DNA from 2 places in the Azospira sp. MPR-LB4 genome. Region 2 is predicted to be linked to the other one. Evidence: predicted binding sites of a transcription regulator. Region 2 holds the regulator's gene; the other holds the start of a gene.
What was found. Region 2 encodes HrcA, which represses chaperone genes, less so after heat shock. Its sites were predicted from a motif close to TNTTAGCACTCNNNGNCNNNGAGTGCTAANA; they were not measured.
Positions count from the first base shown of each region.

Region 1: the regulator HrcA is predicted to act here: its motif matches at 2,270-2,300, upstream of AC3QLZ_RS08175 (co-chaperone GroES).

Region 1 is NZ_CM179521.1:1,749,837-1,756,974, reverse strand. It holds gene AC3QLZ_RS08180 (NACHT domain-containing protein) at 1-1,560, opposite strand, end outside; gene AC3QLZ_RS08175 (co-chaperone GroES) at 2,383-2,673, shown strand; gene groL (chaperonin GroEL) at 2,716-4,365, shown strand; gene AC3QLZ_RS08165 (YaiI/YqxD family protein) at 4,615-5,058, shown strand; gene AC3QLZ_RS08160 (potassium-transporting ATPase subunit F) at 5,564-5,656, shown strand; gene kdpA (potassium-transporting ATPase subunit KdpA) at 5,653-7,138, shown strand, end outside.
Region 2 is NZ_CM179521.1:954,724-961,861, reverse strand. It holds gene trxC (thioredoxin TrxC) at 1-432, opposite strand, end outside; gene hemH (ferrochelatase) at 494-1,597, opposite strand; gene hrcA (heat-inducible transcriptional repressor HrcA) at 1,597-2,625, opposite strand; gene AC3QLZ_RS04360 (NAD kinase) at 2,754-3,632, shown strand; gene recN (DNA repair protein RecN) at 3,636-5,291, shown strand; gene AC3QLZ_RS04350 (putative metalloprotease CJM1_0395 family protein) at 5,389-6,177, shown strand; gene AC3QLZ_RS04345 (substrate-binding periplasmic protein) at 6,108-6,959, opposite strand; gene AC3QLZ_RS04340 (TMEM165/GDT1 family protein) at 7,018-7,138, opposite strand, start outside.

The DNA.
Region 1 (7,138 bases), 800 kb from region 2:
GGGCGGTGCAACCGGTACTGCCACGCCGTAATGGGCGCAATACACCGCCAGGGCATCCGCGCCCACATCGGCAAAGCCGGGGTGCAGGTATTCCACCCAGGGGGTGGGCGCACCCTCGGCCAACGGTGGGATCACGAGCGACCGATAGTCGCTACGCACCCCGAGCGCCACCGTGAGATGAGGCCGGGCGAGGATATCCGCCAGCAGGCCGTTCAGCTGTCCTTTCCAGCGCGTCCGGTCCGTGGTCTCGTTCAGTGCGTCGATGACGATGAGCGCCCGTTGCCGGCGCCCGGCGGCTGCGTTGTCCAGTTCGTCGAGGAACACATCCTTGCTACCGGGGTATCCCAGCCGCTGCAGCACGGCACTCCACAGATCGCCCGTGGCCGACAGGGTATGACCGAGCAGGCCGATGGCGATCTCTCCGTTTGCCAGCGCCCGGTTGAGTTCGTGCACTAGCGTGTGGGTCTTACCCTGCCCAGCCGGCCCGGTCAGCAGCAGCACGCGGTAGTGGGTGTAGGGTGCGAAGCTGTCGAGCGATTTGCGAGCCCCGTAGCAAGCATCCATCAGTCGGCCCAGTCCGTCCCGTCGGTATCGTTGCTGGTCAGTTTCCTTGTGCTCGCGGCCGTACCGGGAAGCTTCCGAATACTGATCCCGGGCTGTCTTGTTGAGCTGCTCCAGCAGATCGTGGACTGGCTGGAAATCCGGCGGCGCTTGCCAGACGGGATCGTCTCGCAATTGGCGGGCGACTCCGCCCAACTGCTCCCGGTGCGGTTCAAAAGGCGCTTCGTTAGGCAGGAACTTCCAGATCTCGGCAAGGAACTCGTCAAACGCCATCACTGCCGCCGGGCGTGCCAGCAGCCAGTCGAATACCCGGCTGATCTCGGTTTCCACGTGGGCATCGGCGGTGTAACGGGGGCCTGCATCGTGGGTCAGGGTTCTCGCCTGCTGTTTCAGCCAGTCATCGAGCGGAGCGCGGGCATCCGGGCACCATTGGCTGATCAGCTCGCGCAGGTGGCGTTCGAGCTGGGCGGAGAAGTCCGCGGCATCTCGGAAGGTGTGCACGAAGCCAGCGTGCCGGTCATCGTCCATGAAGGGCGGCGCGGCGAAGAAGGCTTCAAGGCGCGCCAGCTGTTCAGAATCGGGGCAGGGCTCGGCAAGCGGCTGCTGACGATAAACATAGAGGTGTGGCTGCGGGGCGCCTCGGCGGCGGGCGTCCCAGGCGCGGTGAAATTCGTATTCGGTGCCGGAACCAAAGGCTTTGCCATCCGCTTTCCTGTACACGGGATCGTCAGCCGGCAAGGGGGTACCGAAACGGCAGCGGAAGACGCCCACGTAGACCTCGCAGGCCTCCGGCACCGGCAGCCGTTGGTTCACCGAGGTCTGAGGGGACTGGTGGGCTTCCATGGGAATGCCGCCTTGCCAATCCCAGGCGACGACTTCCAGTGTGGCGAAGTGCTTGACAAGGGGATCGTCGTTTAGCCTTCCGACGACCGCGTGGGCCGCCTGCCGCTCTGCAGTGCAGTCGCCCGGCGATGAAAGGAAAATCTCTATTGAACGCATCCTTGTGACAAACACCGGTCGGGTTATTCGATGAGCCTCGCTGCTGCCGGGGCCGGGTGTTCATGCACGGCGTGGGACCGCCTTATGCTGACCTGTGCAGGAGCAGCAGGGTCGGGAGCCCGATCCCTGATCGCCCCCTGAACCGTCAAAGCCTCGCCAGCCTCCTGCTCGTGTCGGCGCACGTCTAATAGTATCCAGCGGTGCACCTTGAATTTTACCCAGGGAGTTTAGCCGATCGTCATGGTGATGGCTGTTGGTGAGTGTAACACTGCTTGACGACCAAAATCTCGTACTACGGCGGGCAGTTTGCAGTTGCGTGGGGCAACCCGCGCAGGGCGTAACCCGAAGCGCGTTTGCGACGTCGAATACGCGGTCGACCTTGGTGGTCACGAGGCGCAACTTGCCTTCGCGGTTGCAAGCCATTCTCAGCCGCGCCGCATGCGTGTCGATCGCCCTTTTATAGCGGCTCTGTTAAGCACAGCTGCCGGTCAAATGACAGGGGGCGACCGCATCGGCCGAGGAAGAGCCCGTCAGATCAGCGGCTGTATCTCAGCCTCAGCAGTCGTTCGACCGGGCATCCTCGCACATGATGTGCGGTGGGGCCTCGCAAGAGGTTCGGAGGTTCAAGTTATCTTGCGAAAGGTCCAAGTTCGGTTGCGAACGAAAATTGTGTCTGGCCGCCCTTGAAATCGAAGGGGGGCGCCCCTATTATTAGCACTCGCTCGGGGTGAGTGCTAACAGGCCAGGCCTTCACCACCCCGCCTGACCGGGCCGACAGGCCCCTGAATCCCTGCAATAACTTCGTTACAAGGAGCTATCCCTATGAAAATCCGTCCCTTGCACGACCGTGTGATCGTCAAGCGCGTCGAAGCTGAGCGCACCACCGCTTCCGGTATCGTCATCCCCGATTCCGCCGGTGAGAAGCCCGATCAGGGTGAAGTCCTGGCCGTTGGCCCCGGCAAGCGTGACGATTCCGGCAAGCAGAACGCCCCCGACGTGAAGGTGGGCGACCGCGTCCTGTTCGGCAAGTACGCCGGCCAGACCGTCAAGGTGGACGGCCAGGAACTGCTGGTCATGCGCGAAGAAGACATCATGGGCGTGGTCGAGGCCTAAGCCTCTCCCCCTTTCCCATTCAACAGATTCTGGAGAATTTCAATGGCAGCTAAAGAAGTCAAATTCGGTGATTCCGCCCGCGCCCGCATGGTCGAAGGCATCAACGTCCTGGCCGACGCGGTCAAGGTGACCCTGGGCCCCAAGGGCCGCAACGTGGTGCTGGAGCGCTCCTTCGGCGCCCCCACCGTGACCAAGGACGGTGTGTCCGTGGCCAAGGAAATCGAACTGAAGGACAAGTTCGCCAACATGGGCGCCCAGATGGTCAAGGAAGTCGCTTCCAAGACCTCCGACCTGGCTGGTGACGGCACCACCACCGCCACCGTGCTGGCCCAGGCCATCGTGCGCGAAGGCATGAAGTACGTGGCCGCCGGCATGAACCCGATGGACCTGAAGCGCGGTATCGACAAGGCTGTCGCCGCCACCATCGAAGAGCTGAAGAAGATTTCCAAGCCCTGTGCCACCACCAAGGAAATCGCCCAGGTCGGTTCCATCTCCGCCAACTCCGACGCTGACATTGGCACCATCATCGCCAATGCCATGGAAAAGGTCGGCAAGGAAGGCGTCATCACCGTTGAAGACGGCAAGTCCCTGAATAACGAACTGGACGTCGTCGAAGGCATGCAGTTCGACCGCGGCTACCTGTCCCCCTACTTCATCAACAACCCGGACAAGCAGATTGCCGTCATGGACAATCCCTTCGTCCTGCTGTTCGACAAGAAGATCTCCAACATCCGCGACCTGCTGCCCGTGCTGGAACAAGTCGCCAAGGCCGGCCGTCCCCTGCTGATCATCGCTGAAGACGTGGAAGGCGAAGCCCTGGCCACCCTGGTGGTGAACAACATCCGCGGCATCCTGAAGACCGTGGCCGTCAAGGCTCCCGGCTTCGGCGACCGTCGCAAGGCCATGCTGGAAGACATCGCCATCCTGACCGGCGGCCAGGTGATCTCCGAAGAAGTGGGCCTGACCCTGGAAAAGGCTACCCTGGATGACCTGGGCCAGGCCAAGCGCATCGAAGTGGGCAAGGAAAACACCACCATCATCGACGGCGCCGGTTCCGAAGACGCCATCAAGGCCCGCGTGGCCCAGGTGCGTGCCCAGATCGAAGCCGCCACCTCCGACTACGACCGCGAAAAGCTGCAGGAACGCGTGGCCAAGCTGGCCGGCGGCGTGGCCGTGATCAAGGTGGGTGCTGCCACCGAAGTCGAAATGAAGGAAAAGAAGGCCCGCGTCGAAGACGCCCTGCACGCCACCCGCGCTGCCGTTGAAGAAGGCATCGTCCCCGGCGGCGGCGTTTCCCTGCTGCGCGCCCGCGCCAACCTGGGCAACCTGAAGGGCGACAACCATGACCAGGACGCCGGCATCAAGATCGTGCTGCGCTCCCTGGAACAGCCCCTGCGCGAAATCGTTGCCAACGCCGGCGACGAGCCTTCCGTGGTGGTGAACAAGGTGGTTGAAGGCAAGGGCAACTTCGGCTTCAACGCCGCCACCGGCGAGTACGGCGACATGGTGGAAATGGGCGTGCTGGACCCCACCAAGGTCGAGCGCACCGCTCTGCAGAACGCCGCTTCCGTCGCCGGCCTGATGCTGACCACCGACTGCATGGTGGCCGAGCTGGCCGAAGACAAGCCCGCCGCCGGCATGCCCGACATGGGTGGCATGGGTGGTATGGGCGGCATGGGCATGGGCATGTAATTCACCCCTGCCAGCATCTGCTGCAAAAAAGCCCGGCTTGAAACCGGGCTTTTTCTTTTGGGATTGCCTGCCGACACCGCCGCAGCTCCGCCGGCGGGGCTCCTTCTGCCGGTGCCAGCGGCACTCCCGTCCGGCGAAGTTCCCCGGTCCCGGTTCCGGGCGGCGGACGGAATCCGGCCCGCCCCGCTGCCAGTTGGGGGCGCTTGCGGTAAGCTGCCGGCCATTCTTCCCATTCGGAACCCGCTGACCATGCAAATCTGGGTCGATGCCGATGCCTGCCCCAAGGCCATCAAGGAAATTCTCTTCCGCGTGGCGACGCGCACCCAAATCCTGGTCACCCTGGTGGCCAACCAGGCCCTCTACGCGCCGCCCTCGCCCTACCTGCGCAGCATCCAGGTGCCCAAGGGCTTCGACGTGGCGGACAACGAAATCGTCGCCCGGGTGGCGGCGGGGGATCTGGTCATTACCGCCGACATTCCCCTGGCAGCGGAAGTCATCGCCAAGGGCGCCCGGGTGCTGACGCCCCGGGGCGAGCCCTACGACAAGGGCTCCATCCAGGCCGCCCTGTCCATGCGCAATTTCATGGATACCCTGCGCTCTTCCGGCGTCGACACCGGCGGCCCTGCCGCCATGAGCCAGTCCGACCGCCACGCCTTCGCCCAGCAACTGGAGCGCCTGCTGCCCCGGGGCTGAGGCGCTCCGGTTCCTTCCGTTAGAACCGCCGCAGCGGCGCCGTTGGCGGCGCCCGTCCCTTTCCTTTCGGCGTAGCCGGTCCCGGAGAGCCCCGTCCGAAGGCAGTGTCGCGGCAGGCCCCGTCGTCCTTCATTTCCTCTTGCCGCCGGGTGTCATGGCGCCCCGCCCGAGCCTGCGCTCCTCCTTCCCGCACGTTGTCTCTGCTCTCATCGCCTCAGCTGGGAGGCAGCAAGGACGGGCATTTCGGCTATGGCTGCCTGAAGATGGCCGTCCCTATTGCCTTTTCAGCCAGGTCTTGAAGCCGGTCCGGCGTCTTTACGCCATCTTAACGAGCCCCTCCCCAGCTTTAGCAAGGTCTTGATTCCTCCCCGCCTACAGTTCGAGCGTGATGTTCCATCTGCATACGGAGGATTTCCATGGACCTGTTCTACATCGGCCTGGCCATCGGCTTCTTTGCCCTGACGGCCGGCCTGGTGGCTTATTTCGACCGCTTGCGGAGGTCGTGATGGCGCCCCTTTACCTGATCGCCCTGGCGGTGGCCGGCGGCCTCTTCGCCTATCTGCTGGCCGTGCTGTTCTACCCGGAGGACTTCTCATGAGCGCCAACCTCCTGCTGCAGTACGGCTTCTTCTTCGCCGTCCTCTTCCTCCTGGCCTGGCCCCTGGGGCTGTACATGGCCCGCATCTACCGGGGCGACCTGCCGGCCTTCGTGGCCTGGCTGCGGCCGCTGGAGAACTTCTGCTACCGCCTGGCCGGCGTGCGTCACGGCGACGACATGGGCTGGCGCCGCTATGCCGGCGCCGTGCTGGCCTTCAGCCTGCTCGGCGTGCTCGCCGTCTACGCCCTGCAGCGCCTGCAACTGTGGCTGCCCTTCAATCCCCAGGCCATGGCCAACACCACGCCGGATCTGGCCTTCAACACCGCTGTCAGCTTCGTCACCAACACCAACTGGCAGGCCTACGGCGGTGAGACCACCATGAGCTACCTGACCCAGATGCTCGGCCTGGCGGTGCAGAACTTCCTTTCCGCCGCCACCGGCATGGCCGTGGTGGTGGCCCTGATGCGGGGCTTCCAGCGCAAGGAGGCCGGCGGTATCGGCAATTTCTGGATCGACCTGGTGCGCTCCACCCTTTACGTGCTGCTGCCCCTGTCCCTGATCCTGGCCCTCGCTCTGGTGGGGCAGGGCGTGGTGCAGAGCGTGGCGCCCTACGCCAGCGTGCCCCTGACCCAGGCGGTGGACTATGAACAGCCCAAGGTCGGCGCCGACGGCCAGCCCGTGCTCGACGCCGCGGGCAAGCCGGTGCTGGAAGCAGCCACCGCCAGGGAGCAGACCCTGGCCCTGGGGCCGGCGGCCAGCCAGATCGCCATCAAGCACCTGGGCACCAACGGCGGCGGCTTCTTCAACGCCAATTCCAGCCATCCCTACGAGAACCCGACCCCGGTTTCCAACCTGCTGCAGATGCTGGCCATCGTCCTCATCCCGGCCGCCCTCTGCTTCACCTTCGGCCGCAGGGTCGGCGACCTGCGCCAGGGCCTGGCCATCCTCGCCGCCATGACCGCCATCCTGGTGGCCCTGCTGGCGGTGGAAGTGTGGGCCGAGCAGGCCGGCAACCCCCTGTTCGAACGGCTCGGTATGGCCACCCAGGGCAGCGAGCTGATGGCCGGCGGCAATATGGAAGGCAAGGAGGCCCGCTTCGGCATCAGCGCCACCTCCCTCTTCGTCACCGTCACCACCGCCGTTTCCTGCGGCGCCGTCAATGCCATGCACGATTCCCTCACGCCCCTGGGCGGCCTGGTGCCGATGTGGCTGATGCAGCTGGGCGAGGTGGTCTTCGGCGGCGTCGGTTCCGGCCTCTACGGCATGCTGGTGTTCGCCATCGTCGGCGTCTTCGTCGCCGGCCTGATGATCGGCCGCACCCCGGAATACCTGGGCAAGAAGATCGAGGCCTACGAGATGAAGATGGCCGCCGTGGCCATCCTCGCCACGCCCCTGGCGGTGCTCCTCGGCACGGCCCTGAGCCTGATGCTGGAGGCGGGCACCGCGGGCGTCTTCAACCCCGGCGCCCACGGCTTCTCGGAAG
Region 2 (7,138 bases):
GCTGCGCAGCCAGCGGATCAGGTTGGCTGCATCCATGGCGCCGGCCTGGCGGGCCACTTCCCGGCCGCCGCGGAAGAGGGCCAGGGTGGGAATGCTGCGGATGCCGAAGCGGGCGGCCATGGCCGGTTCGGCTTCCGTATCCAGCTTGAGCAGGCGGTAATGGGGTTCCAGTTGCCGGGCCGCCTGGGCGAAGGCGGGAGCCATCATGCGGCAGGGGCCGCACCAGGGGGCCCAGAAATCCACCAGCAGGGGCAGGTCGGAGCGGCCCAGGTGAGCCTCCAGGGCGGCGCTATTGACTGCCAGGGGCTCGCCGGTGAACAGCGCTGCCTTGCAGCGGCCGCAGGTGGGCTGTTCGGTCAGGCGCTGGGTGGGCAGGCGATTGACGGCCTGGCAGTGGGGGCAGACCAGGTGCAGGGATTCGGGGGCGGCCATGGCGGGCTCCTTGATTAGACTTGTCTAATATGGAGACGCCGCCCCGGTCTTCAAGAGGGGGTCAGCGGGAGGCGCCCCGGGCCTGGGCCCGCAGGGCGCTTTGTTCCAGGGTCGCCTGGTCCGGGGCTTCCCGGGTAGGCCAGCCTGAAAGGTGCGTCGTGACGATGTCGGCGAGGGCCTCGATCCAGTCCGGCCGCTCGTTGAGGCAGGGGATGTAGCCGTAGGTCTTGCCGCCGGCAGCGAGGAAATCGGCCTTGCCCTCCATGGCGATCTCCTCCAGGGTTTCCAGGCAGTCGGAGGTGAAGCCGGGGCAGATGACGTCCACCCGTTCCACCCCTTCCTTGGCCAGCCGGTGCAGGGTGGGGGCGGTGTAGGGCTGCAGCCATTCGGCCTTGCCGAAGCGGGACTGGAAGCAGATTTCCACCTGCTCCTTGGGCAGGCCCAGGGCTTCGCTGAGCAGGCGGCCGGTCTTCAGGCATTCGCAGTGGTAGGGGTCCCCCAGTTCCAGGGTGCGTTTGGGGACACCGTGGAAGCTCAGCATGAGACGGTAGGAAGGGCCGGGCTGGCCGTTCTCCGCCCAGTACTGGCGCACGCTGGCGGCCAGGGCGGCGATGTAGCCGGGATGGTCGTGGAAATTGCGCACGGCGCGGATTTCCGGCTGGTTGCGGCTCTGCTGCAGCCAGGCGTAGGCCGCATCCAGGGCGGTGGCCGAGGTGCTGCCGGCGTACTGGGGATAGAGGGGCAGCAGCAGGATGCGGGTGCAGTTCTGCTGCTTCAGCCGCTCCAGGGCATCGGCCACGGAGGGCTGGCCGTAGCGCATGGCGTAATCCACCACCAGGCGGTGGCCGGCCTGGCCCAGGGCGCCCTTGAGCAGCTTGGCCTGGCGTTCCGTGTGTACCCGCAGGGGCGAGCCTTCGGGCAGCCAGACGGAGGCGTACTTGGCCGCCGACTTGGCGGGGCGGGTGTTGAGGATGATGCCGTTGAGGATGGGCCACCAGATGAGGCGGGGAATCTCCACCACCCGGGGGTCGGAGAGGAATTCCTTGAGATAGCGGCGCAGGGCCGGCGCCGTGGGGGCGTCGGGGGTGCCCAGGTTGATCAGCAGAACCCCGGTCTGGGGGGCGGTGCCATGCTTGAATTCGGGTTCCGGACGGAAAAAGGGCATCAGGTATTGGCCTGGTAGGTAAGGGCGGAGGAGAGCAGCTTGGCGGTGATGTCTACGATGGGGATGACCCGCTCGTAGGCCATGCGGGTGGGGCCGATGACGCCGACGGAACCCACCACCTGGCCATTCACCTCGTAGGGGGCGGTGACGACGCTGCATTCGTCCAGGGGCGCCAGGCCCGATTCGCCGCCGATATAGATCTGCACACCGTCGGCGTTGTTGGAGATGTCGAGCAGGCGCACCAGGCCGGTCTTCTGTTCGAAGAGGTCGAACAGCTCCCGCAGCCGCTTCATGTTGGAGGAAAGTTCCTCCACTTCCAGCAGGTTCTTCTCGCCGGAGATGACGTACTGGCTGGCGCTGTCGTTCAAGGCCTGGTTGCCGGCCTCCAGGGCCGAGGCCATGAGGATCTTCAGGTCGTCCTGCAACTGCTGAATTTCGCCGGTGAGGCGCTGGCGGATTTGGTCGAAGTCCAGGCCGGCGTAATTGTGGTTCAGGTAATTGGCCGCCGTTGTCAGCTCCGACGGCGAGTAGGGCCGTTCGGTGAGCAGGATGCGGTTCTGCACGTCGCCGTCGGTGGTGACGATGATGAGCAGGATGCGCTTTTCCGAGAGGCCGAGAAACTCGATCTGGCGGATGGTCGGCGTCTTGCGCCGCGGCGTCACGACGATGCCGGCAAACTGGGTCAGTTCCGAGAGCAGGTGGGAGGCGTTGCCGATCAGCTGCTGGGGCTGGGTCTGGATCAGCTGCCCTTCCATCTCGTGGATCTGGTTTTCCTGCAGGGGCTGCACCGCCAGCAGGCTGTCCACGAACAGGCGGTAGCCCCGGGGCGTGGGAATGCGGCCGGCGGAGGTGTGGGGGCTGGCGATGAAACCCTGTTCCTCCAGGTCCGCCATGACGTTGCGGATGGTGGCCGGCGACAGGTCCAGCCCGGAGAAGCGGGAGAGGGCGCGGGAGCCCACCGGTTGGCCTTCGGCGATGTACCGTTCGACCAGGGTCTTGAGCAGGATGCGGGCGCGGTTGTCGAGCATGAATCGATTTTACCGAAAATCGCCGGGGCCGCCAGGAGTTGCATCCGCGCCGTGCCGCCGGGGGCGGGGGGTTTTGTGGTTTAATGCGGGCCATGAAAGGCTCCGGTCACCATTCCCCTTCGCGTCCCATGGCACTTCCCCGCACCATTGCCCTGATTGGCAAATACCACAGCCCGGAAATTGCCGAATCCCTGCGTTCCCTCGGCCAGTATCTGAGCGAGCGGGGCGTCTCGGTGCTGGTGGAGGCCGATACGGCCGCCAATGTGGGGGAAAGCCGCTGGATGACCGGCGATTTCCAGTTCATCGGCGCCCATGCCGACCTGGCCATCGTCCTCGGCGGCGACGGCACCATGCTCAATGCCGCCCGCCACCTGGCCCGCTACAAGGTGCCCCTGGTGGGCGTGAACCAGGGTCGCCTGGGCTTCATGACCGACATTGCCCGCTGCGACATGCTGTCCTGCATGGAAGACCTGCTGGACGGCCGCTTCGTGCCGGAGGAGCGCCTGATCCTGGACGCCGAGGTGATCCGGGACGGCAAGGAAGTCTGCGCCAACCAGGCCCTCAACGACGTGGTGATGGACAAGGGCGCCATCGGCCGCATGATCGAATTCGAGCTGTTCATCGACGGCGAGTTCATCTACAACCTGCGGGCCGACGGCCTCATCATCTCCACTCCCACCGGCTCCACCGCCTACGCCCTCTCGGCCAACGGCCCCATCCTGCACCCGACCCTGGGCGGCATCGCCCTGGTGCCCCTCTGTCCCCATTCCCTGACCAACCGGCCGATCACGGTGTCGGACCGCTGCGAGATCGAGTTGCGGGTGATCCAGTCCGCCGACGCCCGGGTGCACTTCGACGGCCAGGTGGCCTTCGACATCCGTCCCGACGACTGCGTGCGCATGCGCCGCTCCGCCTACAACGTCTGTTTCCTGCACCCGCCCGGCTACAGCTACTTCGCCATGCTGCGTCAGAAGCTCCACTGGAGCAAACGTCCCAAGGGGCCCTGAACCATGCTGCAACGTCTGAACATTCGCGATTTCGTCCTGGTGGACCGGCTGGAGCTGGATTTCCAGGGCGGCTTCGGCGCCCTCACCGGCGAGACCGGCGCCGGCAAGTCCATCCTGGTGGACGCCCTGGCCTTCGTCCTCGGCGAGCGGGCCGACAGCGGCCTGCTGCGGGCCGGGGCCGAGAAGACCGAAGTGGGGGCCGAGTTCGACATCCGTGCCCTGGCCGAACTGAAGTCCTGGCTGGCGGAGAACGACTTCGCCGCTGACGACGACCTGCTGCTGCGCCGCATCCTGGATGCGGGCGGCCGTTCCCGGGCCTACATCAACGGCTCTGCCGCCACCCTGCAGCAACTGCGACAGGCCGCCGAATGGCTGGTGGACATCCACGGCCAGCACGCCCACCAGTCCCTGTTGCGGGGCGAGGCCCAGCGCCAGCTGCTGGACGCCCATGCCGGCCATGCCGACCTGGCCCGCAGCGTCGGCGAAGCCTGGCGCACCTGGCGCGACGCCCGGGATTCCCTGGACGCGGCAGCCGAAGGCGGCGAAGCCCTGGCCCGGGAGCGGGAACAGCTGGAATGGCAGGTGCGGGAACTGGAGACCCTGGCCTTCTCCGCCGACGAGTGGGAAAGTCTCAACCAGGAACACAAGCGCCTGGCCCATGCCGCCTCCCTGCTGGAAGGAGCCCAGTTTTCCCTGGGCCTGCTGGCCGAAGGCGAGGGGGCCTGCGAAGCCCAGGTGCGTGCCGTGGCCTCCCGTCTCGACGGCCTGGCCGAATACGATCCGGCCCTGAGCGAAGTGGCCCAATTGGTGCAGTCGGCCGAAGCCGAGCTGGCCGAAGCCGTCAGCGCCCTGCGCCGCTACGCCGACCGGGTGGATCTGGACCCGGCCCGCCTGGCCGAGGTGGAACGCCGCCTGGAGGCCGTCATGGGCTGCGCGCGCAAGTTCCGCGCCCTGCCGGAGGAACTGCCGGAACTGTTGTCCCGCTGGCAGCAGCGTCTCGCCGAACTGGGCGAGGCGGGCGACCTGGCGGCCCTGCAGGCCAGGGTGGATGCGGCTCGCCAGCAATACGACAAGGATGCGGCCAAGCTCTCCAAGGCCCGGGCCAAGGCGGCCAAGGCCCTGGGCGACGAGGTCAGCCAGGGCATGCAGGAACTGGCCCTGGGCGGCGGCCGTTTCGAAATCGCCCTGGTGCCCGTGGCCGGCGGCAATGCCCACGGCCTGGAAAACATCGAATTCCGCATCGGCGGCCTGGCCGGCAGCGAAGCCCGTTCCCTGGCCAAGGTGGCTTCCGGCGGCGAACTGTCCCGCATCAGCCTAGCCATCCAGGTGGTCACCAGCCGCCAGGCCAGCGTCCCCACCCTGATTTTCGACGAGGTGGACGTGGGCATCGGCGGCGGCGTCGCCGAGGTGGTGGGGCGCCTGCTGCACCGCCTGGGCCGGGAGCGCCAGGTGCTGTGCGTCACCCACCTGCCCCAGGTGGCGGCCCGGGCCGACTGGCAGTGGCAGGTGGCCAAGTCTAAGGATGGCGCCGCCATCAAGAGCCGGGTCACGCCCCTGGACGCGGCGGGCCGGGTGGAGGAAATCGCCCGCATGCTGGGCGGCGTGGAAATTACCGCCACCACCCGGCAGCACGCCAAGGAACTGCTCGGTCAGGGCTGAGCCCGACTTGGCCCCGGCCCGGGGCCTGGGCTATGGTGAGGTAATCTACTTTCCCGCAAACGGGGCTGTCGCCCCGCTGCGGCCTTGAGTGTCTGCCATGATCGGGTCCCTCTCAGCTTCCGGCATTGCCAGTGTCTATCCTGTCGCCACGGGAGGCGTTGCTGCACCCGTGCAGCGGCCGGCGGCCGGCGGCGCCAAGGCGGCCGAGAGCGGCAGCGGAGCATCTTCGTCGGGCAGTGGTAGTGCGGCGGCTTCAGGTGCCGAGTGGAACGGGGGCTACGGCCAGTCCCTGGGCAAGAACCCCTTCGCCGCCGCTGCCGGGAAGAGCGAGCTGTCGGAGGACGAACAGCGGCAGGTGGAAAAGCTGAAGGAGACGGACCGCAAGGTGCGCGCCCACGAGCAGGCCCACATCGCTGCCGGCGGCGCCCTGGTCCAGGGCGGTGCCAGCTATACCTACGACAAGGGGCCGGACGGCCGCATGTATGCGGTGGCGGGAGAGGTTTCCATCGATGTCTCGCCGGGCCGTACGCCGGAGGAAAGTCTGGCCAAGGCCCAGCAGATCCGAGCCGCCGCCATGGCGCCGGCCGATCCTTCGCCCCAGGACCGGCGCGTGGCGGCAGGCGCCGCCAGGCTGGAGAGCAGCGCCCGGGCCGAGCAGGCGAAGCAAGAGGCAAGCGAGGCGGCTGCGGCCCAGGAGGGAAGCGGTTCCACCGGAGGTGTGTCTGGAGAGCAAGCATCGGCGCCGGTTGCGGCCGAGGCTGCCGTGGCAGGTCCGTCCGGTGCGGCTTCTGGCGGTGGGGCCAGGGGAGAGATGGCCTATCGGCTGGAGAGCGTGGGCGTCAGGGAAACGGCCGTTTCCCGCTCCCGCGTTGATCTCTTCGCCTGAGGCGCGGATTCCGCCGCGGGTCGATAGCGCTGCACGGCATTCTCGAAGAAGCCTTCGCTGCGCAGTTTTTCCACCGCGCTGCGGATGCGGGGCAGGTGGCCGAGCTGGGGGGATTTCTTCGACATCTGGGCCCACACCTCGGTCTTCTGCAGCATCAGGCGCGGCCAGGGCTGGCTCGGGTAGCCCCGCTTCTGCAGCAGGTGGTGCAGGGAGATGCTGTTGCCGGCGATGGCGTCCAGGCGGCCGCTGAGGAACATGTCCACCAGGGTTTCGTAGTCCCGCACTTCCACCTTGTTCAAACCGGCGTCGCCGTCGAAACGGGGGTTGAGGCGGATGTCCTTGACCAGGCCGATGCGCAGTCCCTGCAGGTCGTCATAGCTGCGCAGGGTGCTGCCGGGGCGGGCCAGCACCAGGGTGTGGAAGCTGAAGAGGTAGCCCGCGTATTCGACGTAGGCATCCCGGTCGTCGGAGCGGATCAGATAGGTCAGGTCGCAGTCGCCGCTCTGCAGCTCCTTGCCGACCCGGCCATAGGGCAGGGTGTTCAGTTCCAGGCTGAGGCCGGTTTCCCTGGCCAGTTCCCGGCTGATGTCCACGAACACGCCGCTGAGCTGGCTCTTGCGTTCGCCGCCGCCGTCCCGGCTGTAGTAGGCCCAGGGTTCGCTGTGCATGAGGCCCACCCGCAGGCCGGCCGTGACCGTATCGCCGCTATGGGCGAGAGCCGACAGGCCCAGGCAGAACAGGGCCAGCGCATGGCGGGACAGGGATCGACGGGAAAACCCCATGGAGGCGCATAGGCGTAACGATGTAGAACAAAAGTTATACCCCGCCCCTCCCGGGGGGTCAAGCGCCGGTGGTCAGCAGGGTGGCGCCGCCGGTCAGGACGAAGACCAGGGCGGCGAGGCGGCGGATCCAGTCCAGAGGCAGGCGATGGGCCAGCTTTTCGCCGATCAGCACGGCCGGC